One region of the Streptomyces sp. TN58 genome, then DNA from elsewhere that is predicted to be linked to it. Evidence: riboswitches for the same ligand, from Rfam matches in the RefSeq annotation. Region 1 holds a riboswitch; each other region holds the start of a gene.
What was found. A riboswitch is a leader RNA that binds a small molecule or an ion and turns the genes downstream of it on or off. The one in region 1 is predicted to bind thiamine pyrophosphate.
Positions count from the first base shown of each region.

Region 2: it holds a riboswitch for thiamine pyrophosphate, as region 1 does, so the genes downstream of both, thiC (phosphomethylpyrimidine synthase ThiC) here and thiO (glycine oxidase ThiO) in region 1, are expected to answer to the same signal.
Region 3: it holds a riboswitch for thiamine pyrophosphate, as region 1 does, so the genes downstream of both, BSL84_RS24175 (thiamine ABC transporter substrate-binding protein) here and thiO (glycine oxidase ThiO) in region 1, are expected to answer to the same signal.

Region 1 is NZ_CP018870.1:2,035,577-2,040,897, forward strand. It holds gene BSL84_RS09230 (Rv2175c family DNA-binding protein) at 1-32, opposite strand, end outside; gene BSL84_RS09235 (NAD(P)/FAD-dependent oxidoreductase) at 105-1,325, opposite strand; TPP riboswitch at 1,407-1,518, shown strand; gene thiO (glycine oxidase ThiO) at 1,516-2,712, shown strand; gene thiS (sulfur carrier protein ThiS) at 2,709-2,909, shown strand; gene BSL84_RS09250 (thiazole synthase) at 2,915-3,709, shown strand; gene BSL84_RS09260 (winged helix-turn-helix domain-containing protein) at 4,407-4,715, opposite strand; gene BSL84_RS09265 (hypothetical protein) at 4,715-5,167, opposite strand.
Region 2 is NZ_CP018870.1:3,990,187-3,995,507, forward strand. It holds gene BSL84_RS18080 (cupin domain-containing protein) at 1-227, shown strand, start outside; gene BSL84_RS18085 (DUF5326 family protein) at 391-618, shown strand; gene BSL84_RS18090 (IclR family transcriptional regulator) at 907-1,653, shown strand; gene BSL84_RS18095 (SsgA family sporulation/cell division regulator) at 1,751-2,200, shown strand; gene BSL84_RS18100 (YibE/F family protein) at 2,226-3,620, opposite strand; TPP riboswitch at 3,693-3,838, shown strand; gene thiC (phosphomethylpyrimidine synthase ThiC) at 3,832-5,321, shown strand, end outside.
Region 3 is NZ_CP018870.1:5,271,862-5,277,182, reverse strand. It holds gene BSL84_RS24180 (ABC transporter permease) at 1-196, opposite strand, end outside; gene BSL84_RS24175 (thiamine ABC transporter substrate-binding protein) at 349-1,446, opposite strand; TPP riboswitch at 1,532-1,641, opposite strand; gene rlmN (23S rRNA (adenine(2503)-C(2))-methyltransferase RlmN) at 1,700-2,815, opposite strand; gene BSL84_RS24165 (phosphatidate cytidylyltransferase) at 2,947-4,023, opposite strand; gene frr (ribosome recycling factor) at 4,023-4,580, opposite strand; gene pyrH (UMP kinase) at 4,659-5,321, opposite strand, start outside.

The DNA.
Region 1 (5,321 bases):
AGGGCATCGATCTTTGCGTCAATCTCGGTCACAGGCCAAGCCTGCCACCTCCCGCCGACAGCCGGTACCCGGGCGGACCGTCCGTGGCCCGCCCGGGCCGGGAGCTACGCGGTGGCCGATTTCAGGGGGGTGCCCGGGTCGGCGGCCTTCGCCGGGTCGACGGGGGCGCCCGTCTCGATGAGCTTGCGGCCCTGGGCCAGGTCCCGGGGCCGGCCGACCGCGAGGACCGCGGCCAGGGCGCCGTCCCGCAGCCAGCAAACCGACCAGGTGTCCTGGCCGGGGTCGCCGCGCCGGACCAGGGTGTCGGCCGCGGTGTGGTGGCCGGCGTACTGCACGAAGCGCCCGAACTGCTCGGACCAGAAGTACGGCACCGGGTCGTAGACCGCGGTGGGCCGCCCGGCCAGGATGTTCGCCGCGACCGTCCTGGGGCCCTGGAGGGCGTTGTCCCAGTGGTGCACGAGCAGCCGCGCCCCGTACCGCCGGGAGGGGAAGGAGGCGCAGTCGCCGACCGCGTACACCCCCGGCAGGGAGGTCAGCAGGTGCGCGTCCGCGGTGATCGAGCCGTCGGCGCCGCGTTCCACGCCGGACCCGGCCAGCCATCCGGTGGCGGGGCGGGCGCCGATCCCCACCACGACCGCGTCGGCGGGCAGGGCGCGCCCGTCGGCCAGGAGGACCCGCCCCTCCTCGACGCCGGCCACCCTCGCGCCGGTGATCAGCTCGGCGCCGGCCTGGCCGTACCAGCGCGCCATGGGCTCGGCGACCTCCGCGGGCAGTGCGCCCGCCAGGACCCGGTCGGCGGCCTCGACGACGGTGACGGCGCAGCCGGCCTCCCGGGCGGCGGTGGCGAACTCGGCTCCGATCCAGCCCGCGCCGACGACCACGACGCGGGCGGCGGCCGCCAGGACCGGGCGCAGCCGCGCCGCGTCGTCCAGGGTGCGCAGCAGGTGGACGCCGGGGACGCCCTCGGTGCCGGGCAGGGTCAGCGGCTGCGCGCCGGTCGCCAGGACGAGGACCCCGTACGGGACGGGTCCCGCCTCGGTGTCCAGCTCGTGGTCGGCGGCGCGCAGTCCGGTGACCTCCGTTCCGAGGCGGAGTTCGACGTCGAGGCCTTCGAAGTCCACGTCGAAGGCGGAGTCCTCGGCCTTGCCGAGCAGCACCGCCTTGGACAGCGGGGGCCGGTCGTAGGGCTGGTGGGGTTCGGCTCCCAGCAGGGTCACGGGGCCCGTGAAGCCCTGCTCGCGCAGGGCGACCGCGGTCTGCACCCCGGCCATTCCGGCGCCGACGATCACGACGCCGTGCTGATTGTGTTCCGTCTGCTCGCTCACGCGGCCACCCTAATCATCTGACGCTCCGTCAGGAACAGGTGCCGCCTTACCCGCCGTCCACGGCCGGGATAGTCTGGCCACCGTACCTATCGCGGGAGTCCGGCGCACCGGGCTGAGAGGGAGGCTGGCCGGCCTCCGACCGTACGAACCTGATCCGGGTCATGCCGGCGAAGGGAGGGGCTGGACGCCCATGCACTCATCTCGAAAGGGATCCGGTGGAGAGGGATCCGGCCGGGGATCCGACGTCCTCGTCATCGGGGGCGGGATCATCGGCCTGGTCACCGCGTGGCGGGCCGCGGAGCGCGGACTGGACACCGTACTCGCCGACCCGGCGCCTGGTGGCGGCGCCGCCCGGGTCGCGGCCGGAATGCTCGCTCCCGTCACCGAACTCCACTACGGCGAGGAAGCCCTCCTCGGCCTCGGCCTCGCCTCCGCCGAACGCTATCCGCGGTTCGCCGCCGAGCTGGCTGCCGCCTCGGGCGGCATGGACATCGGCTACCGCGCCTGCGGCACCCTCGCCGTCGCCCTGGACGCCGACGACCGCCTCCACCTGCGCGAACTCCACGCCCTCCAGCGCCGCTGCGGCCTGCAGTCCGAATGGCTCACCGGCCGCGAATGCCGCCGCCTGGAGCCCATGCTGGCCCCCGGCGTACGCGGCGGCCTGCGCGTCGACGGCGACCACCAGGTCGACCCCCGCCGGCTCGCGTCCGCGCTCCTCGCCGCCTGCGAAGGCGCCGGGGTCACCATCCACCGGGCGGGCGCCGAACAGCTGCTCACCACCGCGGACCGGGCGACGGGCGCCCTCCTCGACGACGGTACGGAGCTGCGCGCCGACCAGGTGGTCCTGGCCGCGGGCTCGCTCAGCGGCAGGCTGGCGGGCGTACCCGCCGAGGTGCTGCCTCCCGTACGGCCGGTCAAGGGGCAGGTGCTGCGGCTCGCGGTGCCCGCCGCGTACGCCCCCTTCCTCTCCCGCACCGTACGGGCGGTCGTGCGCGGCAGCCACGTCTACCTCGTGCCCCGCGAGAACGGCGAACTCGTCATCGGCGCCACCAGCGAGGAACTCGGCTGGGACACCACCGTCACCGCGGGCGGCGTCTACGAACTCCTGCGCGACGCCCACGAACTGGTACCCGGCATCACCGAACTCCCGCTGACCGAGACCCGGGCGGGACTGCGCCCCGGATCACCCGACAACGCCCCGCTGCTGGGGCCGACCGATCTGCCCGGCCTGCACCTGGCCACCGGCCACTACCGCAACGGGGTGCTGCTGACCCCGCTCACCGGCGAAGTGATGGCCGGGCTGCTGGCCACCGGGGAACTGCCCGAGATCGCGCGCCCCTTCACCCCCCGGCGCTTCTCCGCCGCACGTCAGGAGTCGTACGCATGACCATCTCCGTCAACGGCGAGCCGCGCGAGGTCGCGGCCGGCACCACCCTCGACACCGTCGTCGCCACGCTGACCGCGGCCCCCTCCGGGGTGGCCGCCGCGCTCAACGAGACAGTGGTCCCGCGCGGGCAGTGGCCGGCCACCCGCGTGGGCGACGGCGACCGCGTGGAGATCCTCACCGCGGTCCAGGGAGGCTGACCGGCATGGCCGACGACCTCTTCACCCTGGGCGGACGAACCTTCTCCTCCCGCCTGATCATGGGCACGGGCGGCGCCCCGAGCCTGGACGTGCTCGAACGCGCCCTCGTCGCGTCCGGTACCGAACTCACCACCGTGGCCATGCGCCGCCTGGACCCCACCGTGCAGGGCTCGGTCCTCTCCGTCCTCACCAAGCTCGGCATCGCCGTCCTGCCGAACACGGCCGGCTGCTTCACGGCGGGCGAGGCCGTCCTGACGGCCAGGCTCGCACGGGAGGCACTCGGCACCGACTGGATCAAGCTGGAGGTGGTCGCGGACGAACGGACCCTCCTGCCCGACGGCGTCGAACTGCTGGACGCCGCCGAGATCCTGGTGGACGAGGGCTTCACCGTCCTGCCGTACACCAACGACGACCCGGTGCTCGCGCGCAAGCTGGAGGACGTGGGCTGCGCGGCGATCATGCCGCTCGGCTCCCCCATCGGGTCGGGCATGGGCATCCGCAACCCGCACAACTTCGAGCTGATCACGGAGCGGGCGGGGGTCCCGGTGATCCTGGACGCCGGGGCGGGCACCGCGTCCGACGCCGCGCTGGCGATGGAACTGGGCTGCGCGGCGGTGATGCTGGCCTCGGCGGTGACCCGCGCACAGGAGCCGGTCCTCATGGCGTCCGCCATGAGGGACGCCGTCTCGGCGGGCCGCCTCGCCCACCGGGCGGGCCGCATCCCCCAACGCCGCTTCGCCGAAGCCTCGTCCCCCACGGAGGGCCGCGCAACCCTGGACCCGGAACGCCCGGCGTTCTGAGGGGGCGGGGGCTTCGGGGGGATCCGGGGGACTTCGGGGGGCCGCCGGGGCGGGGGCATCGAGAGGGGCGGCGGTGGCTTCGGGGGAGCGGGGGCCGCTGGGGCGGTGTCGGTGGGGTTCTGGGGGTTTCCCGTCAGTCCCATCGTCTCTCCGCGTCGGGCCGGTCCGTCAAGGGCGCTCCCTTCGGTCGCGTCACTTCGTGAGGGCCTTCGGCCCCCCTTGACTGACCGTCCCGCCACGGAAATCCGAAAGACTGCCGGGAAGCCCCCAGAGGAACGGGCCGGCCATCAAGAGACACCCAGGGCGGTCGGCGCCGCGCGCCCGGATCCAGGGGCGCCCCAAATCGCTACGCGCTCCTGCCAGACGGCGTCTGCGAGCCCCGTGGGCTGGGCATAGGCCGCCCCAGATCGCTACGCGCTTCTCCATCGCGCGTCCGCGAGCCTCTTGGGCTGGGCATAGGCCGCCATCGATCGCTACGCGCTTCTCGACGACGGCGTCCGGCCCTTGTTCGGGGCTGGGAGGGGCGAAATCGGGGGCGGGAAGGCGATTCATCGGCTTCGCCGAACCCAACCCCCAGCAAGGCCACGATGATATGCCACCCAGCGGCACAGACAGGGCAATTGGGGCGAAGCGAAGGGGGTCTGGGGTGCGCGCTCACCCAGACGTGGATGGGCATCACTTCAGCCGTCATCCGACGCTATTCCGGCTGCAGAGGGTGGCGCGCCGCTGCCACGATCCTCTCCAGCGCCGAGGCGTGCCGTTGGAGCGCCTGGCGCCCGTGCGGGGTGAGGCGGAGGTGTGTGTGGCGGCCCGTGGGGTTCCGCGTCTTGCGAACTTCGACATACCCGGCCTCCGCCAAGGCGGCGACCTGCTTGGACAGAGCCGAGTCGCTGGTGCCCACCGCGTCCCGGACGAAACCGAACTCCACCCAGTCCGCAGGAGCCAGCAGGGCGACGATCGACAGCCGCGCGGGAACATGCAGGAACTCGTCGAAGTCGGGGTCCATCAGCCCTGTCCGTTTCTGCGGATGATGCTCTCGACGGTCGGGCGCAAGGCGTAGGAGGCACCCACAGCCGCCAGCGCGGTGACGGCCGCGGCGAGCGTGTGCCGCGCCGACAGGCCGAGGAAGTGGGCGGCGATCGCCACTCCCCAGAAGAGTACGAGGAGGAGGACCCCCAGGGCCGCGTAGAGCAGTGCCTCCGAGCCGACGATCTTGCGGCGGACGGGAGTCCGACGCTGGTGCATGAACAGCCCGCCGAGGGTCAGAGCGTTCCCCGCCAGGACCGCGGCGGTATTCCAGGGGGTCGGCAGGTCGAAGGACGAGCAGACGGCGAACAGCCCCAGCGCCGCAAGGATCGCGTGGGGGCGCGAGTTGGCGTGGCGGAGGTACGCGTCAAGCGTCTGCTGCCGGTGGTGACGTATGGCGTCGAGGGCGGTCTGGGCGTCGTAAGCGGTCATGGGTGAGTCCTTGTCCTAGTACTTTCTCAGGAGGAAAGTACCACCTTCTTTCCGGAGAGGAAAGAAGCTTCCCCAATGGACAGCCTGTTCCCAGCCCAAGAGGCCTGCGGACGCGTGATCGAGGAGCGCGTAGCGATCGAGAGCGGCCTATGTC
Region 2 (5,321 bases), 2.0 Mb from region 1:
TCGGGCTCTACGCGCTCGACGCCGGCCAGACTGATCCGCAGCGGCCGCACGGGCAGGACGAGGTGTACTTCGTCGTCAGCGGCCGGGCCTCGATCACTGTCGGGGACGAGACCACCACCGTGGCGCGGGGCAGCGTCGTCTACGTCCCGGCAGGCGTCCCGCACAAGTTCCACCACATCACCGAGGACCTGAAGGTGATGGTGGTCTTCTCCCCGCCGGAGAGCTGACTGACGGTTCCGCGGACCAGGGTCGGGGCCCCGATCCGCCGAACACCCCCTAAGGGGCGGATCAGGGGACTCCGGGGGCTCCGGCGACCCGATCGGAGCCTGCGGACTCCTAGCATCGAGGGCAGGAAGTCACACACGGGAAGACCGGGAAGAGGTCGAGGACATGAACGGCATCCGAGAGATATTCGCAGGCATGCCCTGGTGGGTTAAGTGGGTCGCCGTCCCGCTGCTGGCCCTGTTCGTCTTCGGCGGTGTCATCACCAGCATCCTGGGCGCGCTGATCTCGTTCGCCTTCAAGCTGCTGCTCTTCGTCGGCCTCGTCGCCGGTCTGATCTTCGTAGTGAAGAAGGTCGGCGGCGGAACGTCGAAGTCCTCCTCCGGCGAGTGGTAGGACGGCCGACAGGTGACAGGCGGGACCGGCTTCGGCATTAACCCAGCTGAGGGAACGAGGCGCCCTGAACGGCTCACGGCCACGGAAACGGTGGATAGAGTCGCGATCTGTGCCGATCCCTGGGCACCGAAAGCCGATATCACCTCCTGACCTGAGGTGATGCCGACGACCCGCCGAGCGCGACCCCCAGGACCGGCACGCGCGGGGGTGGACCCCGCCGAGCGGGTCACCCCGAAGGCCCGCTGCCACGCCTGGGGGTGAGCTGTGTCTCCGGTCCACAATGCCGGTGTGCCGACACTGATCGGTTCGGTGCAGAGGGCGCTGAGGCTGTTGGAAGCCGCGGGATCCCATAGCGGGGGAGCCCCGGCGAAGCAGCTGGCGCGTGAGGCCGGGCTCCCGCTTCCCACCGCCTACCACCTGCTGCGCACCCTGACGCACGAGGGCTATCTCCGCAGAGAGTGCGGAGTCTTCGTACTCGGCGACGCGGCCGGCAGGCTGGCCGGCGGGGGACTCCAGCAGAAACGTCGCAGCATGATCCTCGACTCGCTCGCGCACTTCCGTGACGTCGTCGGCGCACCCGTCTACTTCGCGGTCTACCGCGAGGGTGAAATCGAGGTCGTGGGGGTCTCGGACACCCCGGGCAGTCCGGCCTGCGAGGAGTGGGCCGACTTCCGCGAGACGGGGTACGCGCACGCCATCGGGCAGTGCCTGCTCGGCCAGCTCGACGAGGACGCGCGCAAGGACTATTACGACCGCCATCCGGTGGAGGCCATCACCCCTTATACCGTGCGCGATCTGCGCTCCCTGGAGAACCGGATCGGGGCCCTCGGGCGAATGCAGCCTGTAATCGAGCGGCAGGAATATGCCCTCGGCACGGTCTGCGCCGCCATCCCCATCACGGCCGGGGATGCGGCCGCGACTATGGCCATTTCCTTGCCCCTGCATCAGGAAGATCGATTGCTGTATGTAGTCGATCGACTACGGAGTGAAGTAGGCGCGCTGTTGAGTACCCTCTCGTTCTCTATCAGTATCTGAAAACTCACTCCTTGTGATCTGCTAGCGCTTCCACCACTCTTGTCAAGAGGGCCCTGGGGGATCATTCCTGGCCACTTCCACTACAGCGGGGTAGTCAATGCGCGAGTCGGTACAGGCAGAGGTCATGATGAGCTTCCTCGTTTCCGAGGAGCTCTCGTTCCGGATCCCGGTGGAACTCCGGTACGACACCCGTGATCCCTACGCAGTCCGCCTGACTTTCCACCTTCCCGGAGACGCGCCCGTGACCTGGGCGTTCGGCCGGGAGCTCCTCCTCGACGGCATCAACAAGCCATGCGGTGACGGCGACGTGCACATCGCCCCCACCAGCCCCGAGGAGTTGTCCGACGTCCACATCCGCCTCCAGGTCGGCGGCGACCGGGCCCTGTTCCGCGCCAGCGCGGCGCCGCTCGTCGCGTTCCTCGACCGCACGGACCGGCTCGTTCCGCTCGGACAGGAACGCAACACCGGCGACTTCGAGGAGCACCTCGACGAGGCGCTCGGCAGAATCCTGGCCGAGTCGCAGCAGAACGAGCAGAACGCCGGCTGACGCACCGCCCAGCCTGAACCGTCGTTCAGCGCTTGCGCCGACGGCCCCGGCCGCGGACCGGTCCAGAGGCCGGGGCCGCGGCCGCCGCCGGAGCGGCGCCCGGGGATTCCGGCCGGTCGGCCGAGACCACCAGTGCGGCTAGTGCCGTCGTCACGGGCACCGAGGCCACCAGCCCGATCGAGCCCACGAGGGTCCGTACGATCTCCACCGCGACCAGCTCGCTGTTCGCCACCGATCCCATGCTGCTGTTGGCGATCGAGAACAGCAGGAGCAGGGGGAGCGCGGCGCCCGCGTAGGCCAGCACCAGGGTGTTGACCACCGACGCGATGTGGTCGCGGCCGATCCGGATGGCGGCCCGGTACAGGGACCGGGGCCCCATCGACGGGTCGGCCTGATGGAGTTCCCAGACTGCCGAGGTCTGGGTGACCGTCACATCGTCGAGCACACCCAGCGATCCGATGATCACCCCGGCCAGCAGCAGGCCGCTCATGTCGATGTCCGGGTAGAGCCCGTGGATCAGACCGGTGTTGTCGTCGGTGTTGCCGCTGAGGAAGGCCCAGTCGATGAACACCGACCCCAACAGCCCGATGAGCAGCAGCGACACGAGTGTGCCGAGGACCGCAACCGACGTACGGGCGGTCAGGCCGTGGCACATGTAGAGCGCGATCAGCATGATCGCGCTCGCCCCCACCACCGCGACCACCAGCGGGTTCGACCCCTGGAGGATGGCGGGGAGGATGAAGAGCGTCAGCACGCCGAAGCTGACGACCAGGGCGATCAGCGCGAACAGCCCGCGCATCCGCCCGACGAGTACGACCGACAGCGCGAAGATGCCCGCCAGCACCGCGAGCGGGAGCTTGCGGTTCACGTCGATCACCGAGTACTGGAGGTCGCGGGGCGCGTCCGGTGCGTAGGCCACCACCACCTCCTGACCGTCCGCCAACTGCCGTGGTGCGCCAGGCTGGACGATCTCCACGAAGGTGCGTCCCCGGTCCGGGCCGCTCCCGATCTCGACCGTGGCCTTCTTGCACTCACCGGTCTGCGCGCCCCGGGCCCCGCCACCCGGCGCGGTCGGGGTCCCGCCCGCCGCCGGTACCTGTGCGGCGTTCACGGATTTGCAGTCGACGTGTTCCAGCGAGACGACTCTGGCCTGCTGCGTCTGCCGGTCGAAGCCCACCCCGGTCCGCTCGTGGGCGGGGGTGCCGCCGGGCCAGAGCACCACCAGGCCGACGAAGACCGCTGCGGCGAAGGGGATCAGTACGGCCGCGATGACCTTGCGCAGATGCTTCGAGACGGGGGCGGCGGGGCCGTGGCCGTGACTGTGTGAATGCCCGGAGGAATGTCCGTGGCCGTCGTGGGTGTGACCGGTGTGGACACCGGGGTCCGTGGGCTCGATGGGGGGCTGCGGCGAAGACGTCACCAGCAGATCATCGCAAGAGATGAGGGGGCCCACTGTTCAGCACGCCATGGATGACGCTAGCGTGGGGGCTACTTTGCACAACGCGGGAGCTCGGAGCACCGGGCTGAGAGGACGCTGATCACCGTACGCGCATCACAGATGCGTACGGGAGGAGGCTGCGTCGACCGCCGAACCTGTTACCGGGTAATGCCGGCGTAGGGAGATAGGTCTCATGACCATTCAGGACGCACGCACGCCTGCCGTCAGCCAGGAAGCCGACGGCGGGGCCGAGCGCAAGCCCGGCTGGCACAAGGGCTACGTGGCGGGCTCCCGCCCCGACATCCGGGTGCCGGTCCGCCAGGTCCACCTCACCAACGGCAAGGACGTGACGCTGTACGACACGTCCGGTCCGTACACCGACCCGCAGATCGAGACCGATGTGCGGCGCGGCCTCGCCCCGCTGCGCGAGAACTGGATCATCGGCCGCGGGGACACCGAGGAGTACGCCGGCCGCCCCGTCCGCCCCGAGGACGACGGCATCAAGCACACCTCGCCGCGCGGTGGCCTCAAGAACCTCGACGCGGTTTTCCCCGGCCGCCCCCGCCAGCCCCGCCGGGGCCGTGACGGCGCCGCCGTCACGCAGCTCGCGTACGCCCGCCGGGGCGAGATCACCCCGGAGATGGAGTACGTCGCGATCCGCGAGAACGTCTCCCCCGAGGTCGTCCGCGAGGAGATCGCCGCGGGCCGCGCGGTCCTCCCGGCGAACGTGAACCACCCCGAGATCGAGCCGATGATCATCGGCAAGAAGTTCCTGGTGAAGGTCAACGCCAACATCGGCAACTCCGCCGTCACCTCCTCCATCGAGGAGGAGGTGGAGAAGATGACCTGGGCGACCCGCTGGGGTGCGGACACGGTCATGGACCTCTCGACGGGCCGCAACATCCACACCACCCGCGAGTGGGTGCTGCGCAACTCGCCCGTGCCGATCGGCACCGTGCCGCTCTACCAGGCGCTGGAGAAGGTCGACGGCCGCGCCGAGGAGCTGACCTGGGAGATCTACAAGGACACGGTCATCGAGCAGGCCGAGCAGGGCGTCGACTACATGACGGTCCACGCCGGCGTGCTGCTGCCGTACGTACCGCTGACCGCCCGCCGCAAGACCGGCATCGTCTCGCGCGGCGGCTCGATCATGGCCGCCTGGTGCCTCGCGCACCACAAGGAGAACTTCCTCTACACCAACTTCGAGGAGCTCTGCGAGATCCTGGCGACGTACGACGTCACCTACTCCCTCGGTGACGGTCTGCGCCCCGGTTCCATCGCGGACGCCAACGACGCGGCGCAGTTCGCCGAACTGAAGACGCTGGGCGAGCTCAACACCATCGCCAAGCGCCACAACGTCCAGACGATGATCGAGGGCCCGGGCCACGTCCCGATGCACAAGATCAAGGAGAACATCGACCTCCAGCAGGAGATCTGCGAGGAGGCGCCGTTCTACACGCTCGGTCCGCTGACCACGGACGTCGCGCCCGCGTACGACCACATCACCTCGGGCATCGGCGCCGCGATGATCGCCTGGTGGGGCACGGCGATGCTCTGCTACGTCACGCCCAAGGAGCACCTGGGCCTGCCCAACCGCGACGACGTCAAGACCGGCGTCATCACGTACAAGATCTCCGCGCACGCGGCGGACCTGGCCAAGGGGCACCCGGGCGCGCAGGAGTG
Region 3 (5,321 bases), 3.2 Mb from region 1:
CGATCAGCAGGGTGAGCGCGGTGGAGGCGAGCGCCTGCCAGGTGGTGAACCACAGCACGTCGGCGATGTCGGGCCGCGCGAGCACCTCGCCGAGGCGGCCGAACTGCCAGCCGGTGTCGGTCTTGAGGCCGCGGCCGACGATCGCGGCGACGGGGTAGGCGAAGAACAGCCCGAAGAAGGCGAGGGGGACGGCCATCAGGGCGAGGCGGACGGCGGTGGCCCGCCCGCTCTCGCTCTCGCCCTGCCCGCGCCCCCGCCCCGGTCCGTGAACCGGGGCGGGCGGGCCGGGGACCGGGGCGGGGGCCTGGGCGCGGCCGGCCGGCGCCGCGCCCGGCTCCTTCGTACCGCCTACTTCACGACGAGCGCGGTCCATGCCTTGACCCACTGCTCACGGTTCTTGGCGATGGTCTCCGGAGTGACGTTCTCCGGCTTCTCGACCACCACACCGTGCTTGGTGAACAGCTCCGGCAGCGCGGCGTCCTTGGTGACGGGGTTGACGAACATCTGGAGCGGCATGTCCTCCTGGAACTTCTTGCTGATCAGGAAGTCCACCAGGGCCTTGCCGCCCTCCTCGTTCTTCGCGCCCTTGAGCAGGCCCGCGAACTCGATCTGACGGAAGCAGGTGCCGGTGGCGACGCCCGTCGGGGCCTCGGCCGGCTGCGGCTCGCCGTACAGCACCTCGACCGGCGGGCTGGAGGCGTAGGAGACGACGAGCGGGCGGTCGCCCTTGGCCTTCTTGCCGCCCGCCGAGGCCGAGAAGCGCTCGTTGTAGGCCTGCTCCCAGCCGTCGACGACCTCGACGCCGTTGGCCTTCAGCTTGCTCCAGTAGTCCTTCCAGCCCTCCTCGCCGTACTTGCCGACGGTGGCGAGCATGAAGCCGAGGCCGGGAGAGGAGGTCGCGGCGTTCTCGACCACCAGCAGGTCCTTGTACTCCGGCTTGACCAGGTCGTCCAGGGTCTGCGGCGGGGCGATCTTCCTGTCCGCGAAGTACGCCTTGTCATAGTTGACGCAGATGTCGCCGGAGTCGACCGGGGTGACCCGGTGCTCCTTGTCGAGCACGTACTCGGGCTTCACCTCGCCCAGGCCCTTGGCCTCGTAGGGGGTGAAGATGCCGTTGTCGAGGGCGCGCGAGAGCAGCGTGTTGTCCACGCCGAAGAAGACGTCGCCGCGCGGGGTGCCCTTGGTGAGGATCTCCTGGTTGAGGGCGGCGCCCGCGTCCCCGGACTTCAGGACCTTGACGGTGTAGCCGCTCTGCTGCTCGAACTCCTTCAGGACCGAATCGGTCACGTTGAAGGAGTCGTGGGAGACCAGCGTGACGGTCCTGGACTTCGGGACGTCGCCCCCGCCGGCGGGCTTGTCCTCGGCGTCGCCGCCGCAGGCGCTGAGCGTGGTGACGCCCAGCGCGGCCGCGAGCGCGGCGCCCGCGATCTTCCTGGTGGTGCTCATCGGTGAATTCCTCCTGGGATGTCCAGGAGAAGACGCGGCCCCGCCCGGCGCTCTGTCGGAGCGGACGCCGGGCAGGGCGCAACAGCAAGAGTGGTGACCGAACTTCCTACCCCGAATGACCGGGGCGAGGTTCAGAGGGTCTGCGGATGACGGATACCGCACTCTCAGCGCTGTGGCGCTCCCCTGTCGGAATATGCAATTGGTTCGGCCACAGGGTACCCCGTGGCCGAATGGGGCCGGCCGGAAGTGGAGGTCAGCGCTCCGAGGCGGCCAGCTGGCCGCACGCGCCGTCGATCTCCTGGCCGCGGGTGTCACGCACGGTCACCGGCACACCGTGGCGCGCGATGGCCTCGACGAAGGCCTTCTCGTCCTCGGGCCGCGAGGCGGTCCACTTCGAGCCGGGCGTCGGGTTCAGCGGGATCAGGTTGACGTGTACCCGCTTGCCCTTGAGCAGTCGGCCCAGGAGGTCGCCGCGCCAGGCCTGGTCGTTGATGTCGCGGATCAGGGCGTACTCGATCGAGATCCGGCGGCCGGACTTCTCGGCGTACTCCCACGCGGCGTCCAGGACCTCGCGGACCTTCCAGCGGGTGTTCACCGGCACCAGGGTGTCGCGCAGCTCGTCGTCCGGGGCGTGCAGCGAGACGGCCAGACGGCACTTGAAGCCCTCGTCGGCGAACCGCAGCATGGCCGGGACCAGGCCGACGGTGGAGACGGTGATGCCGCGCTGGGACAGGCCCAGGCCGTCTGGCTCGGGGTCGGTGAGCCGGCGGATGGCGCCGACGACGCGGTTGTAGTTGGCCAGCGGCTCGCCCATGCCCATGAAGACGATGTTCGACAGCCGGGCGGGGCCGCCGGGGACCTCCCCGTCGCGCAGCGCGCGCATGCCGTCGACGATCTGGTGCACGATCTCGGCGGTGGAGAGGTTGCGGTCCAGACCCGCCTGGCCGGTGGCGCAGAACGGGCAGTTCATGCCGCAGCCCGCCTGCGAGGAGATGCACATGGTCACCCGGTCGGGGTAACGCATCAGCACGGACTCCACGAGCGTGCCGTCGTGCAGCTTCCACAGCGTCTTGCGGGTGGTGTCGTTGTCGCAGCTGATGTGCCGGACGACGTTCATCAGGTCCGGCAGGAGCTCCTGCTGGAGCTTCTCGCGGGAGCCGGCGGGGATGTCCGTCCACTCCGCCGGGTCGTGCGCGTAGCGGGCGAAGTAGTGCTGGGAGAGCTGCTTGGCCCGGAAGGGCTTCTCACCGATCGCGGCGACCGCCTCGCGGCGCTCGGCCGGAGTCATGTCGGCGAGGTGCCGGGGCGGCTTCTTGGCCCCGCGGGGAGCGACGAAGGTGAGCTCACCCGGAGCGGGACGGGGGGCCATGCGGTACTCCTCAGTACGACGAGGTGGGGTCACCCCGCGCGTGCAGGGCCGGGTCCGCGGCTCGGCCGCTGGACGGAAAAGGCGCGCCGCGTACCCGCGGCGCGCCCTCCAGGATAACCCGGCCCGGCCGGTCAGCCGGTGCCGACGAAGGCCGCGAGCAGCAGCCACACCACCGGGGCGGTGGGCAGCAGCGAGTCCAGCCGGTCCATGATGCCGCCGTGTCCCGGCAGCAGGGTGCCCATGTCCTTGATGCCCAGGTCCCTCTTGATCATCGACTCGCCCAGGTCGCCCAGGGTGGCGCTGACCGCGACCGCGAGGCCGAGCAGCAGGCCCTGCCACCAGGCTCCGCCGTCGATCAGGAACTCCATGCAGAGCGCGCCGGCTCCCATGGCGAACGCCACGGCGCCGAACAGCCCCTCGCGGGTCTTGCCGGGGCTGATGCGCGGCGCGAGCTTGGTCTTGCCGAAGCGCCAGCCCACGGCGTACGCCCCGGTGTCGCTGACCACGGTCAGCAGCAGGAAGGTGATCACGCGCTGCGGCCCGTCGTCGGCTGTGAGCAGCATCGCGACGAAGGTGGCCAGGAAGGGCACGTAGAACGCCGCGAAGGCGCCCGCCGTGACGTCCTTCAGGTAGTCCTCGGGCGGTTCGGTCATCCGCCACACCAGGAGCGCCAGCACCGTCAGCGCCATGGCGACCCAGGCGCCCTCGGCCCCCCGGACGTATCCGGCGATGACCATGGCAGCGCCACCGACCGCGAGCGGGACCAGAGGGGCCTTGATGCCCTTCTTCTCCTGGAGCCGCGAGGTGAGCTCCCACAGGCCGACGACGACCGCGACGACGATGACGCCGACGAAGACCGCCTTGACGATCAGCAGCGAGGCGAAGATCACCGCGCCGAGGCCGACGCCCACCCCTATGGCGGCGCGCAGGTCCCGCCCCGCGCGCTTCTTCTGCGGCGGAGGTGAGGAGTCCTGCGGGTGCTCGGCATGCGGGGGCGGGGGGCTGGGCATGGGCTCCTGCGGCGGCGTATCGGCGCGGAAGAGGGGACCGCCGTCCGAGGCGGCCCCCCGATCGCGTGCTTCCCGGTCGTCGAAGTCACGGCCGGCGGCATCGGGCACGATGGGCATGGGCCGAGTGTGCGGGCCCACCTGCGCATCGTATGCGGGACCCGCCGGAACCGGCTCCGGCTGCCAGGAAGAGTCGTTCATCAGACTTCGAGGAGCTCGGCTTCCTTGTGCTTCAGGAGCTCGTCCACCTGCGCGACGTACTTCGCGGTGGTGTCGTCGAGCTCCTTCTCGGCGCGGCGGACCTCGTCCTCGCCGGCCTCCTTGTCCTTGACGAGCTTGTCGAGGGCGTCCTTGGCCTTGCGGCGCACGGAGCGGATGGAGACCTTGGAGTCCTCGGCCTTGTTCTTGGCGACCTTGATGTACTCCTTGCGGCGCTCACCGGTCAGCTCGGGGAAGGTCACCCGGATGATCCGGCCGTCGTTGCTCGGGTTGACACCGAGGTCGGAGTCGCGGATGGCCTGCTCGATGTTGCGCAGCGCGGACGCGTCGAAGGGCGTCACGATGGCCATGCGCGGCTCGGGAACCGCGAACGAGGCGAGCTGGTTGATGGGCGTGATGGCGCCGTAGTAGTCGGCGACGATCTTGTTGAACATCGCCGGGTGCGCACGGCCGGTACGGATCGCGGCGAAGTCCTCCTTCGCGACGACGACGGCCTTCTCCATCTTCTCCTCGGCTTCGAGGAGGATTTCTTCGATCACCACGTGCTCCTGCATGTCTTGAATGGATGGTTCAGGCGGGCGGGCCGGGCCGGGCCGCCCGGACCGGCAGCGGACTGCTCAGGCCCGGGTTTCCTGGTCGCTGACGAGCGTGCCGATCTTCTCACCCTTGACGGCGCGGGCGATATTGCCCTCGGCGAGCAGTTCGAAGACGAGGATCGGCAGCTTGTTGTCACGGCAGAGGGTGATCGCGGTGGCGTCGGCGACCTTGAGGTCGCGCGAGAGGACCTCTCCGTACTCCAGGGCGTCGAACTTCACCGCGTCCGGGTTCTTCTTCGGGTCGGAGTCGTAGACCCCGTCGACACCGTTCTTGCCCATGAGGAGGGCTTCGGCGTCGATCTCCAGGGCGCGCTGGGCGGCCGTGGTGTCGGTGGAGAAGTAGGGCATGCCCATGCCCGCGCCGAAGATGACGACGCGGCCCTTCTCCAGGTGGCGCACGGCACGCAGCGGGATGTACGGCTCCGCGACCTGGCCCATGGTGATGGCGGTCTGCACGCGGGAGTCGATGCCCTCCTTCTCCAGGAAGTCCTGGAGCGCGAGGCAGTTCATGACCGTTCCGAGCATGCCCATGTAGTCGGACCGGGCCCGGTCCATGCCGCGCTGCTGGAGCTCGGCGCCTCGGAAGAAGTTGCCGCCGCCGATCACGACGGCGATCTCCGCGCCGTCGCGGACCACCGCGGCGATCTCACGCGCGATGGCGTGGACGACGTCGGGATCGACGCC